Regions from separate parts of the Paenibacillus sp. V4I5 genome, predicted to be linked through region 1. Evidence: riboswitches for the same ligand, from Rfam matches in the RefSeq annotation. Region 1 holds a riboswitch; the other holds the start of a gene.
What was found. A riboswitch is a leader RNA that binds a small molecule or an ion and turns the genes downstream of it on or off. The one in region 1 is predicted to bind cyclic di-GMP.
Positions count from the first base shown of each region.

Region 2: it holds a riboswitch for cyclic di-GMP, as region 1 does, so the genes downstream of both, QFZ78_RS02790 (C40 family peptidase) here and QFZ78_RS23200 (PilZ domain-containing protein) in region 1, are expected to answer to the same signal.

Region 1 covers NZ_JAUSZB010000002.1:4,639,913-4,648,024, reverse strand. The annotation lists gene spoIIR (stage II sporulation protein R) at 1-238, opposite strand, end outside; gene prmC (peptide chain release factor N(5)-glutamine methyltransferase) at 377-1,258, opposite strand; gene prfA (peptide chain release factor 1) at 1,258-2,334, opposite strand; gene ychF (redox-regulated ATPase YchF) at 2,369-3,469, opposite strand; gene QFZ78_RS23200 (PilZ domain-containing protein) at 3,548-4,282, opposite strand; cyclic di-GMP riboswitch class I at 4,386-4,472, opposite strand; gene tadA (tRNA adenosine(34) deaminase TadA) at 4,752-5,189, shown strand; gene QFZ78_RS38630 (DUF1697 domain-containing protein) at 5,328-5,408, opposite strand; tRNA gene QFZ78_RS23190 (tRNA-Arg) at 5,576-5,649, shown strand; gene QFZ78_RS23185 (stalk domain-containing protein) at 5,754-6,446, opposite strand; partial or broken gene QFZ78_RS23180 (MFS transporter) at 6,984-7,991, shown strand; gene QFZ78_RS38625 (hypothetical protein) at 8,020-8,112, shown strand, end outside.
Region 2 covers NZ_JAUSZB010000002.1:199,061-207,172, forward strand. The annotation lists gene QFZ78_RS02765 (sensor histidine kinase) at 1-139, opposite strand, end outside; gene QFZ78_RS02770 (hypothetical protein) at 354-530, shown strand; gene QFZ78_RS02775 (2-oxoacid:acceptor oxidoreductase family protein) at 644-1,654, shown strand; gene QFZ78_RS02780 (thiamine pyrophosphate-dependent enzyme) at 1,689-3,992, shown strand; gene QFZ78_RS02785 (hypothetical protein) at 4,063-4,356, shown strand; cyclic di-GMP riboswitch class I at 4,476-4,563, shown strand; gene QFZ78_RS02790 (C40 family peptidase) at 4,729-5,682, shown strand; gene QFZ78_RS02795 (ribonuclease H-like YkuK family protein) at 5,789-6,382, shown strand; gene QFZ78_RS02800 (ADP-heptose synthase) at 6,530-7,036, shown strand; gene QFZ78_RS02805 (phosphotransferase) at 7,061-8,089, shown strand.

The DNA.
Region 1 (8,112 bases):
CAACGACCCACTCCTGCATACGAGCAATAATAGCATCACGAATCTCGCGTTTCAACGCTTGATCCTGCGCCGAATCGGAGTTTGCTAGAATACGTAAGCGAATAGATTCTTCCGGTATCGTAGGCGAAATAACAGCCGCATTTGAACGATTCGATTCCCAACAAGTTATCATAACAATAAGTGCAAAAGCTACTAATAATAAAGATTTATAAGTTTGACGATTAGATCTCTTAACCATGAGGAAAAGCCCCTTTCCCTTCGCTTCTACTAGCCAGTATGGGCAATAAGAGGAGGAGCTAAACCTAGTAATCTATTTAAATTTGTGAAAAATGATAGAGTTGGAGTGTTCGTTCCTATTGCTACGAACTCCCACTATTTATAGTGATCTGATCGCGATCACATGGCGATCAATGCCCTGGAGATCCGACACGAACCGGATCTCGTCCCAGTCAGCGGCGGCGCGCAGCATCGCCGCCACAGCCTCCGCCTGCCGAATGCCCACCTCGAACCCGACCACAGTCGGGATTCGCGGCAGCTGCGGCAGCTGTGAGATCATCCGGCGGTACAGGTCGAGTCCCTCGACACCGCCGAATAAAGCCGTGTGCGGCTCAAACAGCCGCACCTCCGGCTGAAGCGCCGGCAGGTCGCCATCAGGGATATACGGTGGGTTAGACACCAGTATATCCGGCGCGATCCGGCGCGCAATAAAGGGCTCGAGAAGGTCCCCCTCGAGCCACTCCACCCGCGCAGCCACGCCGTGGCGCTGCGCATTCACGCGAGCCATCTCCAGCGCTGCCGCGGAGATATCGCTGGCCGCCACGCGCCACGCAGGGCGCGCGTGTGCCACAGTCACCGGGATCGCTCCGCTCCCGGTGCCCACATCCGCAAGCAGCGGAGCGCCTTGCGCGAACAAACGCGAGCCCTCGTGGAGCAAAGCTTCCACGAGCAGCTCCGTCTCCGGGCGCGGAATCAGCACGGCCGGGCTAACCGCAAAAGGAAGGCCGAAGAAATCCTGCTCGCCGATAATATACTGCACCGGCTCACCCGCGGCCTTCCGATCGACTAGCTGGCGCCATGTTTCCGCCAGCTCAACAGGAAACTGTTCCGGAAAACGGAACAGCAGCTCCGTCCGACTGCAGCTGAGCAAGTGCTGCAGCAGTAGTTCCACACAGGAAGCAGCCTCGGCTACACCGAGCTTCCCTAAAAAAGAAGAAGCCTCTACAAAGGCTTCTCTTAAACTCTTAGCAGCTGTCGACATCACATTGCCTGCTCCCCGTTATCCAAAGCATCGGACTGCGCTGCAATCGTGAGCGCCGAAACGATCTCTGCCATGTCACCATTAAGCACAGTTTCTAAGCGATGCAAAGTCAAACCAATACGGTGATCGGTAATCCGGCTTTGCGGGAAGTTATACGTACGAATCCGCTCGGAGCGGTCACCCGTACCAACCTTGCTTTTACGCTCGCCCGCATATTTCGCTTCCTCTTCCTCACGCATTTTATCGGAAATACGTGTACGAAGTACGCGAAGTGCTGACTCTTTATTCGAGTTCTGCGATTTCCCATCCTGACAAGTCGCTACGATACCCGTAGGTACATGCGTCACACGCACAGCGGATTTCGTCGTATTAACCGACTGACCGCCCGCTCCACTGGAACAGAATGTATCCACGCGAATATCCGCATCATGGATGACAATCTCTACATCTTCCGCTTCCGGCATAACCACTACCGTCGACGTTGAGGTATGGATACGTCCACCTGATTCCGTTACAGGAATTCGTTGTACACGGTGCGCCCCACTCTCATACTTCAACTTACTATAAGCGCCTTTACCGGTGATCATGAAAATAATCTCCTTAAACCCGCCCAAGTCGTTCACAGAAGCATCGAGTATCTCCGTTCTCCATCCTTGCGCGTCCGCATAGCGCGTATACATGCGATACAAATCACCCGCAAACAATGCAGCTTCGTCGCCGCCTGCCGCACCGCGAATTTCGACGATTACGTTCTTATCATCATTAGGGTCTTTAGGCATCATGAGCATTCTAAGTTGTTCTTCCAACTTGGCGGCTTGCTCGCTAAGCTCATCAATCTCCATTTTGACCATTTCACGCATTTCATCGTCCAGCTTTTCGTTTTGCATCACTTTCGCATCGGCCAGCTGTTCGCTCACACTCTTATATTCGTTATAAGCATCATATGCTTCTTGAAGATCAGATTGCTCTTTAGAATATTCTCTAAGCTTCTTCGTGTCACTCGTTACATCCGGGTCACACAACAGTTCGCTTAATTTATCATAGCGGTCCACAATGGACTGAAGTCGATCCAACATATCGGATCACTCCTTTCTTTACTTTTTTTATTAATTACACATTAAATCTGAAATGCATGACGTCTCCGTCATTCACCACGTACTCTTTACCTTCGAGACGCACTTGGCCTTTTTCTTTCGCACCATTCATCGAGCCTGCAGCTGCCAAATCATTATAAGAGACGACTTCAGCACGAATAAAACCACGTTCGAAATCGGTATGAATAACACCAGCCGCTTGAGGAGCTTTCGTTCCCTTGCGGATTGTCCATGCTCTTACTTCCTGTACCCCAGCTGTGAAATACGTGTACAAGCCAAGTTTTCTATAAGCTGCTTTAATCAATCTATTCAAGCCGGACTCTTGAAGTCCCAACTCTTCGAGGAACATCGCTTTTTCTTCTTCTTCCAACTCGGCGATTTCGGATTCAACCTTCGCACTGATCGATACCACTTCGTTGTTTTCGCTCTCAGCAAATTCTTTCACAATTTTAACAAAAGGATTTTCGTCTGCTGTTGCTACTTCATCTTCACTCACGTTTGCCGCATAAAGCACGGGTTTCATGGTCAATAAATGAAGATCGCGCACGAGAAGTTTCTCATCTTCGCTGAGATCCAAACTGCGTGCCGGTTTATCTGCATAAAGCGCTTCTTTAATACGCTCCAAACACTCCACTTCAGCAACAACCTTTTTGTCGCCGCCCTTGAGGTTTTTGCGCGAACGCTCAATCTTCTTCTCTACCGACTCAATATCTGCCAAAATTAATTCAAGGTTAATCGTTTCGATATCCCCGATCGGATCCACTTTACCGGAAACGTGGGTAATATTATCATCTTCAAAACAACGAACAACATGCACAATGGCATCCACTTCACGAATGTGTGCCAAAAATTTATTTCCAAGCCCTTCACCTTTGCTCGCGCCCTTTACCAAACCGGCAATATCAACGAATTCAAAGGCTGTCGGGACAATGCTCTTAGGCACAACGATCTCTACCAGCTTCTGCAATCTCTCGTCTGGTACTTCAACTACCCCAACATTCGGATCGATCGTACAAAACGGATAATTCGCAGATTCTGCCCCCGCCTGTGTAATTGCATTAAACAATGTCGATTTTCCTACGTTCGGTAGACCGACGATACCTGCTTTCAAAGCCATTGTAGTTACAACTCCTTAATTTTCGAAAATCATCCTTCTTATTATATAGCACTTGGAACGCAAAAAAAAGCCTGAAGGCTATTGATTCGCCGCAGACTTTTTTTCCGTTGCTCTTTTAAATTGCGCTTCCCGCTTCTGTACGAAGTAAGTTTCGATCTGATTCGTAAGGATAAAACCCCTTAAGGCATTGGTTTTCTCCTGTGGAATGTCGATATAACTTGCCCCGTAGTAGAAACCATTTTCAACCTTTTCTTTTCTTACAATTTCCATCGAACAAGGCATCGTAAAGCCCAAATCCAGTTCAACTTCGAGCTGTGAATGCTTTTGAACGATCTTATCAATCATAGAATTATCATTCATGGTAAATCCTAAGCCATTAATGGATATATTTTTAATTGAAATGCCAAGTGGATTTTCAAATTGATGTTTATTTCTTTTATTCATATCCTGAAGTCCGAATAAGAGACCTGTATGTTTCACATCCACACGTGGAAACTCCCGTTTTTCTGCGAATTTTTTACGATTTTCTGGTGGATTAATGACAATGACGGAGCCGAATTCTTTGGCAACAACGGTTGTATTCATCACAAACAAGCCGGATTTGGTATAAACCGTCATTTTCGCTTTATCACCAAGTTGAAAGACATCGTATTCCGGTAATTCCACCTCAATAATGTCTCCAAGTGCATAGGTTAGTACGCCAGTGGCTACGAAATCGTCCTTTCCCAACATAGCCTTACTATCGATTAGAACATCAGCGTCATATCCCTCCTTGCTTCCGTAATATTTCATAACGTTATACCCGTTGGCCATTATAATTAATACCTCTCCTTTTACTCAAGTTATTCCCTATATAAAAATAAACTGCCCCTTTATGTAGGAGCAGCCTATTACCTTAATCAAGAAAGCATCGATTTTCGGTAACCAGGCTGCCATAGTTCCAAAGAACCGTAGACCCTCAGCTTTGCGTCCTTGCTTTTCAACAAGTTTGCCATTTTCGAACCTTGCTATTTATTTCTACCTATTCTCGCTCTATATGGTCTAAAAGACCTACTAATATCTATCATTATACCTAGCACAGTTGCTATTATCAACAAAATTCCTTGCATAGCTGTTCTTTTTGTTGTATGTAATGTAGAAAGATTAAATATCCACAGCTTTTCAAGTTATCCACAAACCTATCCACAGGTTGTTAACAACGGAATGAATGTTCGATTGTTATGCACATGTGGATAACAATATATTAGCGAGGTGTCCCCCTGTGGATGAACATATCCCCTGGATGAAAGAAGCGATTCAAGAGGCTCTCAAAGCCGAAGCCATCCTAGAAGTACCGATTGGAGCGGTCGTGGTCCATCAAGGTCAAATCATTGGCCGAGGCTACAATTTGCGTGAAACAACCCTAGATCCTCTCGCTCATGCCGAAATGATCGCCATTAAACAAGCGAGCGAACATCTGCAAGCCTGGCGGCTTTTGGATTGCCAGCTCTACGTCACCCTAGAGCCTTGTCCGATGTGTGCGGGTGCGATTGTCCAATCGCGGATTCCTCAGGTTATCTACGGAACCATTGATCCGAAGGCTGGCTGCGCCGGAACGCTCATGAATTTGCTGCAGGAGGACCGGTTCAATCACCGTGTCGATGTCGTTAGTGGCGTCTTGCAAGAAGAGTGTTCGACGATGCTGACCCAATTTTTCCGTAAATTACGCGGTAAAGCTTAGAAGTTCCTGCATCTAATTCTGCGTCGCCGCTGCCAACTCAGCCAGTTTATTTATCGTACGCAAAATGACGGAAGGTGAAACACCTACGGCTTTGCTGATCTTCTGCTCGATACGCTGGCGCAGCGGTTCCTCCTCCTCCTACGACACAAACAAGACATTACCGGTTTGCAAATACGTTTGCACCTGAGCAAGTCCCGCTGCATCCAGTGTCTTTTTCAATCCGCCATCTTGATTTTGTTCTTTCCTCTACGTTAATAATTAAAGGAAATTAAATTTAATCCCTAACCTATTCTTCATTCAAATGAACATTCCTTGTCCCAAAGAAAAACCACCCTATTCAAAAGGTTGCGCCACGAAAGGCTTCGTGCTATCATAATTCTTACCTTGCGCCCGTAGCTCAGCAGGATAGAGCAACAGTTTCCTAAACTGTAGGCCGGATGTTCGAATCATCTCGGGCGCGTATACTTTCAAAAATCAAAGAAAACGCCAGGTAACGGTTATTAGCCGCTGACCTGGCGTTTATTGTTTTTTAGAAAATACACTGCCTTTAAATTGGATCTATTGTTAGGGGCAATGATTACTTTTTAAAGCTGCATTCATACTTTCTTTAAATTTGTTGATATATTGCTCAAACCCTTTGGAGTCCGAACTGCCGTTTCCGTTGTATGACTCTGCTGCATCTTGCATCTGTTTTGCGTAATTGGTCATAATTTCCCGACAAATAGGTCCTGAAACAGGTAATGTAGAAGTTGGTGTTGGTGTAGGGACCACTGGTAGCTTATTGGGAGTCGACATGTCTGTTGTATCGTTTATCTGCTGGAATCTCCACTTTTTTATATAATCAAACTCTGGTGTTTTGTTCTTGAGAAATTCCTCCGCATCCGTTCGATTTATTGCAATAAAACTCATGACTCTATTATTATGTATGGTACTTACAATCAGCATATCAGCGGGTGAATTGGCAACAAATCTAGATAGAAAGATGATATTATCGTTATTTTTATTTGAATCATTGGATAGTTCTAGATCTATTTTCATATATGGACCATGCTCATTGTAAATAAGTTGAACATTCTTGGCACTATGTTCTTTGGCTTTCGTGTTAAATGACTGAATGCTATTGGCATAGTCTTTTGTAGGATTAGGGAAAGTAAGGTCAACGTTATATTTCTCAGAATCCCACGTTACAGAGGCACCGGTTTGTTTCAATAGATAAAGTGGCACTAGGGTACGACCATCACGTAAAGTAGCTGGCACCTTCTACATGAAGCTCTTTTCCTCCAAACAAAACGTTAACGATTGGATTCGCCATTAAACTCACCGTGAATACTTGAAGCATTTACTACGCCAGCAAAGCAAAGAAACAAAAGAACGGTTGCAATCATTTTCTTTTTTGTCATATACATTAATCCCCTTTTTAAATTTAACGGAAAGTCAGTCTTTAGTATTTCGACATTTGGATATATATCCCTATTTACGGTTTTTTAAACACCAAAAGAACCTACCGCTTTCATGTTTCATGACGGCAGGCTCTTTTATATATCTACTAGTCGGTACAAACGGTCAGTCAACAGCTGCTTTCAATTTACAAGGCGCACCAGTTTCCATCAATCATCCATTTTTGTTAGAGAAATCATGAGGCACGGTAAGGAATATCCAGCCGATTTCCGCTCGTTGTCTTATTTTGCAAACATCCAGTCATAGCCTTGCCGCAATCGATGTTCTATAATAAACGATAGATTTGTTAGTCCTCATTTCAAACCAAGAATTAATTCGAAAGGAGCTTCCACTTCGATGACAAGCATCAAAGCTCCATCCTCCTATCGCATTCCGCTCTTCTGTATCGTCACACTTCTCTTCTGGATGTCGATGTATACGAGCGTTCCCATTATGGCGCCTTACGTAGAATTCCTTGGCGGGAACCACCAGTTGGCCGGATGGATTGTCGGTATGTACGGGATCTCCCAAATGCTGCTGCGAATTCCCGTAGGTATCATGTCAGACCGATTTCATAAGAGGAGGCTATTTATTACCTTTGGCCTGCTATTTACGGCTATAACCGGTTTAGGACTATGGATCACTCATGATTTCACATGGATCCTTATTCTCCGAGCACTGGCAGGCGCAGCCGCGGCAACCTGGGTTGATTTTACCGTATTATTTACGAGTTACTATAAGCATGAAGATTCAACGAAAGCGATCGGAACGATCTCCTTCTTCAATTCACTTGGGCAGGTTCTAGGAATTCTTGCGGCTGGATGGGCGGCAGATTCCTTCGGCTGGGAGGCTGTCTTCATTTTGGGAGCTGTGCTAGGCTTGATGGGTATGATTGGATCACTTTTCCTTGTAGAAAAAGTTGAGCTCGATGCGCCTAAAATTACGATGCGCGGTATCGGTGACGTTGCGACTGACCGTACGCTGCTGTTCGTGTCCTTACTCGCTATCTTGTCGCAAGTCCTCATATTCGCAACGGTTTTCGGATTTACGCCCGTTTATGCAATCGAACTTGGTGCTGATAAATTCTCCTTGTCGATGCTCTCGTTATTTGCCAACATACCGGTAGCGCTAGCTTCCTTATTTGGCGGGCGGCGATGGGCTGTCCGGTACGGGGAAAAGCGCATGATTGTATGGGGTTTTATTCTTATGGGGATATTTACGTTTACGATTCCTTTTACGCATCACCTTTGGGTGCTGATGGTTACACAGGCTTTTGCAGGCTTTGGTCGCGGACTTTCTTTTACGGTACTCATGGGGATGAGTATTAAACATATGCCAGCGGATAAGCGGGCGACGGCAATGGGGTTTTTTCCAAGCCATTTATGGACTCGGCATGTTCATTGGTCCCGTTCTTATGGGCATAATCGGAGATTGGTTCTCTCTGGATCAGGGATTTATTGTGCTGGGTGTACTTGGCGTATTGAGC
Region 2 (8,112 bases), 4.4 Mb from region 1:
CGATCAAAATAAGAGCAAATAGAGATCTACGCTGATGTTCTTTGTAAATGAAAATAGGGGTAAGAACTAGATGGATTAATATAGCACTCATGATGTAGAAGAGACCATGTAGTTCATTGGAAATGATTGAATGGAGCAAATGAAATGCCATCCTTTCCACTGTCCGACAGTATCTTTATTATTTCTACATTATCTCACATAAACTGACCTTATCAAGGGAAAAAGGCTATTTCGAATGCTAAAGATTTGATAAAGACTTATGGTGTTATTCCTATAAACCGCTGTATAATAAAGGAACACAATGATGCAAGCGTTTACAATCTAAGTTGGTTGTCAAACAAGGAGAGATGAGGATGCGGGCGTGCTCACAGGTTTGCGGTGTTGTCTTTAATCCGATTGATGATGATTATGTGGACGTATGTGCGGATTGTGAGGATGCCGAGAAAGATAATTCTGCTCAAGACGAGAATGAAGAGCCGAAAAGTTACTATTTGGGAGGGTGCGGCCTCATAATTGATTATTTACTATGAATGGACCCTTCAAAAAAAGGTTGATTACCAGAGATTTCTTGTTACAATGAGAGTAGATTTACTATTCATACTATTCATTCTTTATGCAGTTCATTTTTGAAAGGAGACCTGGCATGGTAACTTTACCTAAATTGAACGATCTCGGGTTTTTTGAGATTAGACTGGAATCCATCGGTGGGCTTGGCGCGAATCTAGCGGGTAAGATGCTGGCGGAAGCGGGAGTCGTTGGGGTGGGTTTGAACGGGGTTAGCTTTTCTTCCTATGGTTCAGAGAAGAAAGGATCGGCAGTGAAAGCACATATAAGGTTTTGTGACATGGATACGCGAATTCGGGATACTTCTCCGGTCGAACGACCGCATGTTGTGGGTGTTTTTCACGAATCGCTTTCCAAAACTGTAAACGTTATCAGTGGCATCTATGAAGATAGTACCGTACTTGTAAATTCGACAAAAACACCGGATGAGTTGAAGGAAAAGATGAAGCTCCGGGGAGGTACCATTGCCGTTATCGATGCAATTGGAATCTCGCTAGAGGAGAAGAACCGCGTGAATATGGCGATGCTTGGCGCGCTGTTCCGGTTGTGTGATTTCCTTGATCCAGATGTCATGAGAGGCGTTATTCGTAAATCATTAGAAAAGAAATATCCGCTTGCTGTAGCACCAGCCCTACGAACTTTTGACCGTGGTTACAATGAAGTTAAGTTCCAAACGTATGCGCTTCCCGAAGGGGAGACGATGCCCGATTTCGTTCGTTTCGATACGCCAGTGCTTGGCTATGAAACGCAGTCCATTGGTGGTGTCATTACGAATCCTGGGAACAGCATTCTGAAAGATTTAAGCATTTCACGTGCGGGGATGATGCCGCATTTCCATGAAGATAAATGCATTCACTGTGCTTCCTGCGATAATGTGTGTCCGGATTTCTGTTTCGTTTGGGATGAACTCCCCGACAAGAAGGGGCGGCCTCAGATGTTCTTACAGGGGATCGACTATCAATACTGTAAAGGGTGCCTTAAATGTGTACAAGCTTGTCCGACCGAAGCGCTCGTAAGTGAGCGGGAAGAGGATGGTTATGCGGACTTAAATCGCATGCCGCATCGATTCAATCTAGCTGTAAACTCTTAGAGAGTATTTATGGGAGAAGGGTGGAACTACTCGCATGTCCATTGATATCAAGAAGGAATTAGGGCAAGCCAAGGTCGAACAGCGCATTGTATATGAATCAGGTAACGAGATGGCGGCATATGCGGCTCATCAAATTAATTATCATGTTATGGGATACTTTCCGATATCTCCATCTACGGAGGTTGCCCAATTTCTAGATCTTATGAAGTCCAACGGACAACATGATATCGTGCTCATTCCAGCAGATGGTGAACATGGTTCGGCTGGCATATGTTATGGCGCTTCAACTGCTGGCGGCCGCGTATTTAACGCGACAAGCGCCAACGGTTATTTGTACATGTTAGAGCAAATGCCGGTACAATCGGGGACACGCTTTCCCATGGTAATGAACTTGGTATGTCGCTCTGTATCTGGACCATTGAATATTCATGGGGATCACTCCGATTTATACTATGCTTTAAATACAGGTTGGCCGATTGTGATGTGTCGGGACCCGCAAGCGGTCTATGATATGAATATCATAGCTTTAAAGCTGGCTGAGGATCCGGAAGTGCGCTTGCCGGTTCTGGTTGCTTCAGACGGCTATTTCACGTCCCACCAAAAGCGTAGAGTACAAACGTTCGCACATCGTGAGGATGTGCATGCTTTCGTCGGAGAGAAGCCACAGGGCTTCCCGGATACGTTGGATCGTAATAATCCGATTACCGTAGGTCCTTATATGAATGAGCCGGATTATATAAATAACTGCTATCAGCAGTCCATGGCCATGTATAACGCCGAAGGTGTTTATGATCGTATTCGGCAGGAATACGCGGAGTTAACAGGCCGTGATTATCCGATTCTTGAGCTATACCGCATGGAGGACGCGGAAGTCGCCGTGTTCTTGATGAATTCGGCTTCCGAAATCATTAAGGACGTCGTCGATCAACTCCGTGAGAAGGGTATTAAGGCCGGATCGATCGCGCCGAATATCATCCGACCATTCCCGGCAAAGCAGATCGCTGAAGCTTTGCAGCATGTGAAGGCGATCACCGTTGGCGATCGCGCGGATTCCTATGGCGGCCATGGCGGCAATATGGTCAACGAAATTAAAGCGGCGCTGTTCACACACGGGAACAGAGATACGCTTGTCATAAGCCGAATCTACGGCTTAGGTGGCAAGGACTTTTATGCCGAAGACGGGCATAGTTTGTTCCAATTTGCCACTGACGCTGTACAAAGCGGCAAGGTTGAAGTTCCCTTCGATTACTACGGCCACACGCCAGGTGATCCTTCGAAAGCGCCGAAGCGGGTGTTGACGCCGATGAAGTATGAGGATTTGAAGACGGGACTCATCACGGTAACGCCGGATGAGAACTCAGGCAAGCTGAATGTGCGTATTCCGCCACTGCGAGCACTGACGAAGAAACCGAAGCGTATTGCTCCGGGGCATGGCGCTTGTCCAGGTTGCGGTATTTTCTCCGGCTTGGAACTGTTTTTCAAAGGGATTGAAGGCGATATTGTCTCGATCTTCCACACAGGCTGTGCGATGGTTGTAACGACGGGTTATCCGTATTCGGCTCACAAAGCGACCTATATTCATAATCTGTTCCAGAACGGCGCAGCGACCCTCTCAGGAGTTGTGGAGATGTTCTGGGAGCGCAAGCGACGTGGCGAGCTCGACCATTTGGGTTTGAAGGACGATTTCACCTTCGTGATGATCACTGGTGACGGCGGAATGGATATCGGCATGGGACCAGCAATCGGAGCGGCTTTGCGCAATCATAAAATGATTATTCTCGAGTACGATAACGAGGGATACATGAATACGGGTGCGCAGTTGTCTTATTCGACGCCAATGGGTCATCGTACATCGACTTCGAACGTTGGGAAGCACCAAGGTGGTAAAGTGTTCCATCACAAGGATACCGCCCAAATTATGGCCGCTACCCATATTCCGTATGTATTTACGGGGTCGGAAGCGTATCCGCAGGATCTTGTGAAGAAAGCCGCGAAAGCACAATGGTACGCTCAAAATGAGGGATTGGTATATGGAAAAATTCTCATTGCCTGTCCGCTGAACTGGCTGTCGGATGACCAGGAAGGCTCCAATATCGTTGGAGCTGCGGTAGACTCCTGCTTCTTCCCGCTCTATGAAGTGGAACACGGGGTTACATCCATCACATATAACCCAGAGGATAAGAGCAAGAAGATACCACTATCGGATTGGCTCAAGACGATGGGGAAAACGAAGCATATGACGAAGCCTGAATATGAGGGTTCCCTGAAATCATTCGAAACGGAAGTCGAGCGTCGTTGGAATATGTTAAAAGCCAAGCATGAGAATGCTTATTTATAAGTCGTCATCATAAAAAATGAAGGCACATTCACCTCCGTGGTGAACGTGCCTTTTTATCGGAGGAATGAAAATGCCCTATGTGTTGCAGCACAAAATATCGCAGCAGATTTTCACATGCACACTTGTCAATCACTACGGTTTAGCCTATTATGGCGTTAAATTTTGGCCGGATTTAGAAGAGGCTGAGCAGCAGTTTCCTGCTTTTCTGCACAACATAGGGGAAATGGAGCCGGATGCTTGGCAGGTGACTGAGCTCGAGGAAGGGGAAATGAAGCTCTGCAATGTGAAGTTGAAAAATGATCCTAATTTACAAGTGTTTTGGACACATACACGAAAACTGGAAGTCCGTAAACTGGAAAAATAAACCTTAGCGTCAATAGGTACGCAGACACTATGATATCGACAAAGAATCGCAACCTTTCGCCTATATTCGTGAAGAACCCCCTCAAACTATAATAAGATGCGAAAGAAAAAATTAACATCACAACGAAATGGCAAACCGAGCGAAAGCTAGGGACGCAAAGCTTTAGGGGCTCTCGTGCCAAAGGTACAGTGCTAGCCAGCTGCCGAATGCGATAGGACCCATCTACAAGAAGAGGATGACCCAGCTGAGGCAAACGGGTCATCCTTTTTTCGATGTAGAGGAGGTGTCAGGTTCAAATAATCCATTTCGCCAGTTCGGTTTTACGTGACTCAAACGCAGCAAGAGCGATATCAACCTATGGAGGTAGAGACGATGAGAAAATGGACGATGGTTATCGGAATGCTTGTTTTAGCGCTTACTTTTGTAGTCCCTGCAGCCATTCAGGCAGAAGAGGGGGTAACAACAAAGGCTCAAATTGTTTCGGGGGTAAGCTTCAGAGATCAAGCTAGTACTTCAAGCAATGTTATACGTTTATTGAAAACAAACGAAATTGTTACCGTCACAGACTATGTAACGACGAATTGGTATAAAATCAAGGATGCGCAGGGCGTAAGCGGCTATGTTTCGACGAATAGCAGATACATAAAAATAACTAGTAATGCGGAAATCATCTATGGCGTAAACTTTCGTACACTTCCAGCAACCGAGCCCGGCTCCAAGATTATTCGAATGCTTAGTAAAGGGGAAGACGTCCTCGTTATAGCAAAAGTCAACGACAGTTGGTATCAAATTCAAGACGCCAATGGAACTAACGGGTATGTAAGCACAAATAGTAAATACATAAGCACGGATTTCTCTGTCATCAAACCCAATCTACCTCTCGCTGAAGAAATTGAAGCTGTTATTGCAGCTGGCCAAGTTTACTTAGGCACACCTTATGAGTTTGGTTCGGTACGCAATGACACCACGACCTTTGATTGCTCGGATTTCATTCAAACGATGTTCTGGGATGCTCTAAGATTCTCCGTACCAAGCGATTCACAGGCACAAGGCAACTATGTTAAATCGTTAGGTCCTGTAATTCAGGAGTGGACAAATTTGAAACGTGGAGATCTGATGTTCTTCAGCAGCTACAAAGGGAGTAGAGAATCAGATTATGATAACGTGAACGTTCTTACAGAGCCGATCACGCATGTTGGACTTTATTTAGGAAATGGGAATATGCTGCATACGTATTCTGTCGAATCCGGCGGAGTTCGCACAGATACGATCGCTGGGAAGCAATGGGAAAATCGATTTTTGTTCGGCGGCAGTGTTTTACGATAAGTGATGGTTCGATCATAGGAGTTTTGCCATATACTATAGATAGGGGCGGATGCAGCTTCAGCATCCGCTTCTTCCTCATTCTAAGAAGAAAGGAAGAACCTTATCTTTGAAACCTTTGACGACGACCCAGCCACTGGAATTTCGGAACACAACGGAAAGAGGACTTAACCTAGATACCGTACACGAGCGTATTCTACAATTCATGCGTCACGACCCCGTAGCAACCTACAAATTTATTATTGGTACGGATTGTCAGGTACACACAGGTCATACGAAATTCATTACCGGTGTAGTTATCCAGCGGTTAGGAAAAGGAGCGTGGGCGTGTTATCGTCAAGTCATCGTTCATCGGGCCCTGCATTCGATTAAGGAAAAACTTTCGATGGAAACTGCTTTGAGTGAAGAGATTGCCATGTATTTTGATGAGTCTAAGCGACAGGATATGGAAAACATTATTCTTCCACATCTGTATCAAGGTGCTTCCTTCGACATGTTTATTCATATTGATGCTGGTGACGATGAGAATAAAAACAGGACTGCTAAATTCGTCCAAGAAATGGTGCGGAGAGTGGAATCTGTTGGTATGGTTCCTGTTATTAAACCAGATTGTTATGTAGCTTCGGCCTATGCCAATCGGTTTTCGAAGAAGCCGTATCAGCCAATTTATGAGAATCATGAGGTCATCGATGGCATCCTATAAGAGAAATCGAAACCGTTAGTTCGAAGTGGTCACCACGATCATAGGAACTGACGGTTTTGTTTAGTTGAGAAGGTTGTGAAAAGAGGATTCCTCAGCTTCTTAGCGAAATAATGCTTTTACAAGGTTAGAGAGAAAGGGGAGAACAAGATGAGCAAAACATTTATTATCGAAGCCGTTATGCTAGCGGTGCATGGTCAGTTAATGCTGCCTGGGCAGCCTGTTACTTATGTGATACCTTATACCAGCATTCAGGAGTTATACGAGCTTCAGACAGGCTCTGAGCCGATCATGTTAGAGGAAGAAGACGATGGTTTCGTGAAGCAAATGATTGGTGAGCTGATTGCTTTCTTCGAGGAATCTTTTAATAAGAAAAAAATTGAAAAAGCGTTAACTGTTCCATGGCGGAAAAGCCCACCTTTGCCAATTAATGAGCATGTCACCTTGATGGTTGTTTTTGCGATTGACAATGAGGAGTATGGGGACAATTTTGACCCGATTGAAACCGAATTAATTCTAACGGCGATCAAAGAACAGGCTGCTTTGTTAACTGACCAGTTAGATTTCATTGAACGTATGGTTCAAGCAGGAATTCCAGTCGAAGCATATGACGTAGAGGATTTTGAATTTGCGGTAGAAGGTGACAATCAGGTTTAGGAAGAGGAGTTGAGGAAGGCAATTATGCGTGTCAAAGATCAAGAGGAGCAATTAACCTCACTACCAACTTACTGGTTTCCAGCTCAAACATGGTCCATGCGTGTTGGCGCGGGAGGTATGAATAATACAACTCGGTTCGTAGACGTGGAAGGTACTTCCTATGTTCTTCGATTGTACGAAACTCATCGTGACATGGACAAAATTATGTTCGAACATAGTGTTCTTTTGGCACTAGACAAAGAAAAAGATAAACTTCCCTTTCGTGTACCTGTGCCAGTGGAGCTCCCAACTGGGGGGACTGTTGTTCGCTTAGATGCAAGCGAAGGCAAATTGGCTGCCTTATTTACGTATACAGATGGCTGTAATCCTACTTGGGGGAGTATGCATCAACTGCTGCAGTTCGGAGAAGCTGTTGGAAAGCTGTCTTCTGCTCTGGCTGCGATTACCATGGAACTTAAACCTGTCTACCCACCTTATTATGAAATTGAACATATCCATCCCCGCTGCACACCAGATGCGATTCAAGAGTTCTGTCTTCATCCATCAGAACCATTCAGGATGCAGCGCGATGAGCTCTCCTATATATTTGGACGATTTGCTGCTTTTTATAAGGCTATTCCTGACCTTAGAAAGCTTCCTCATCAACTCGTTCATGGTGATATCAATGGGTCTAATATGCTGGTTAATGACGAGGGTCAAATTACGGCCGTACTTGATTTTGAGTTCGTAACTCAAGATGTTCGAGTGATGGAGCTAGCGGTCTGTTTATCAGATCTTATCGATCCCACCCTACCGTCAGAAGAATTGCGACGCAATTGTACTGCCTTCTATAAGGGGTATGGCCAATCGATTCATTTGGGAGAGGAAGAAATTGTGTTGCTGCCTCTTCTGATCGAGCTTCGTAGGTTGGATGTATTTATTCATTTTCTAGGAAGATATTTAGATGGTGTGGATGCTCAAGGCGTGCTCGTTGATATTATTCATAACACGTTTGACAAAACGGAGTGGCTGGAATTGAATGGCTCGGAGCTTGTGCTTACTTTGCTCAAATAGCATAAAGATAGGGGTAATCGTAC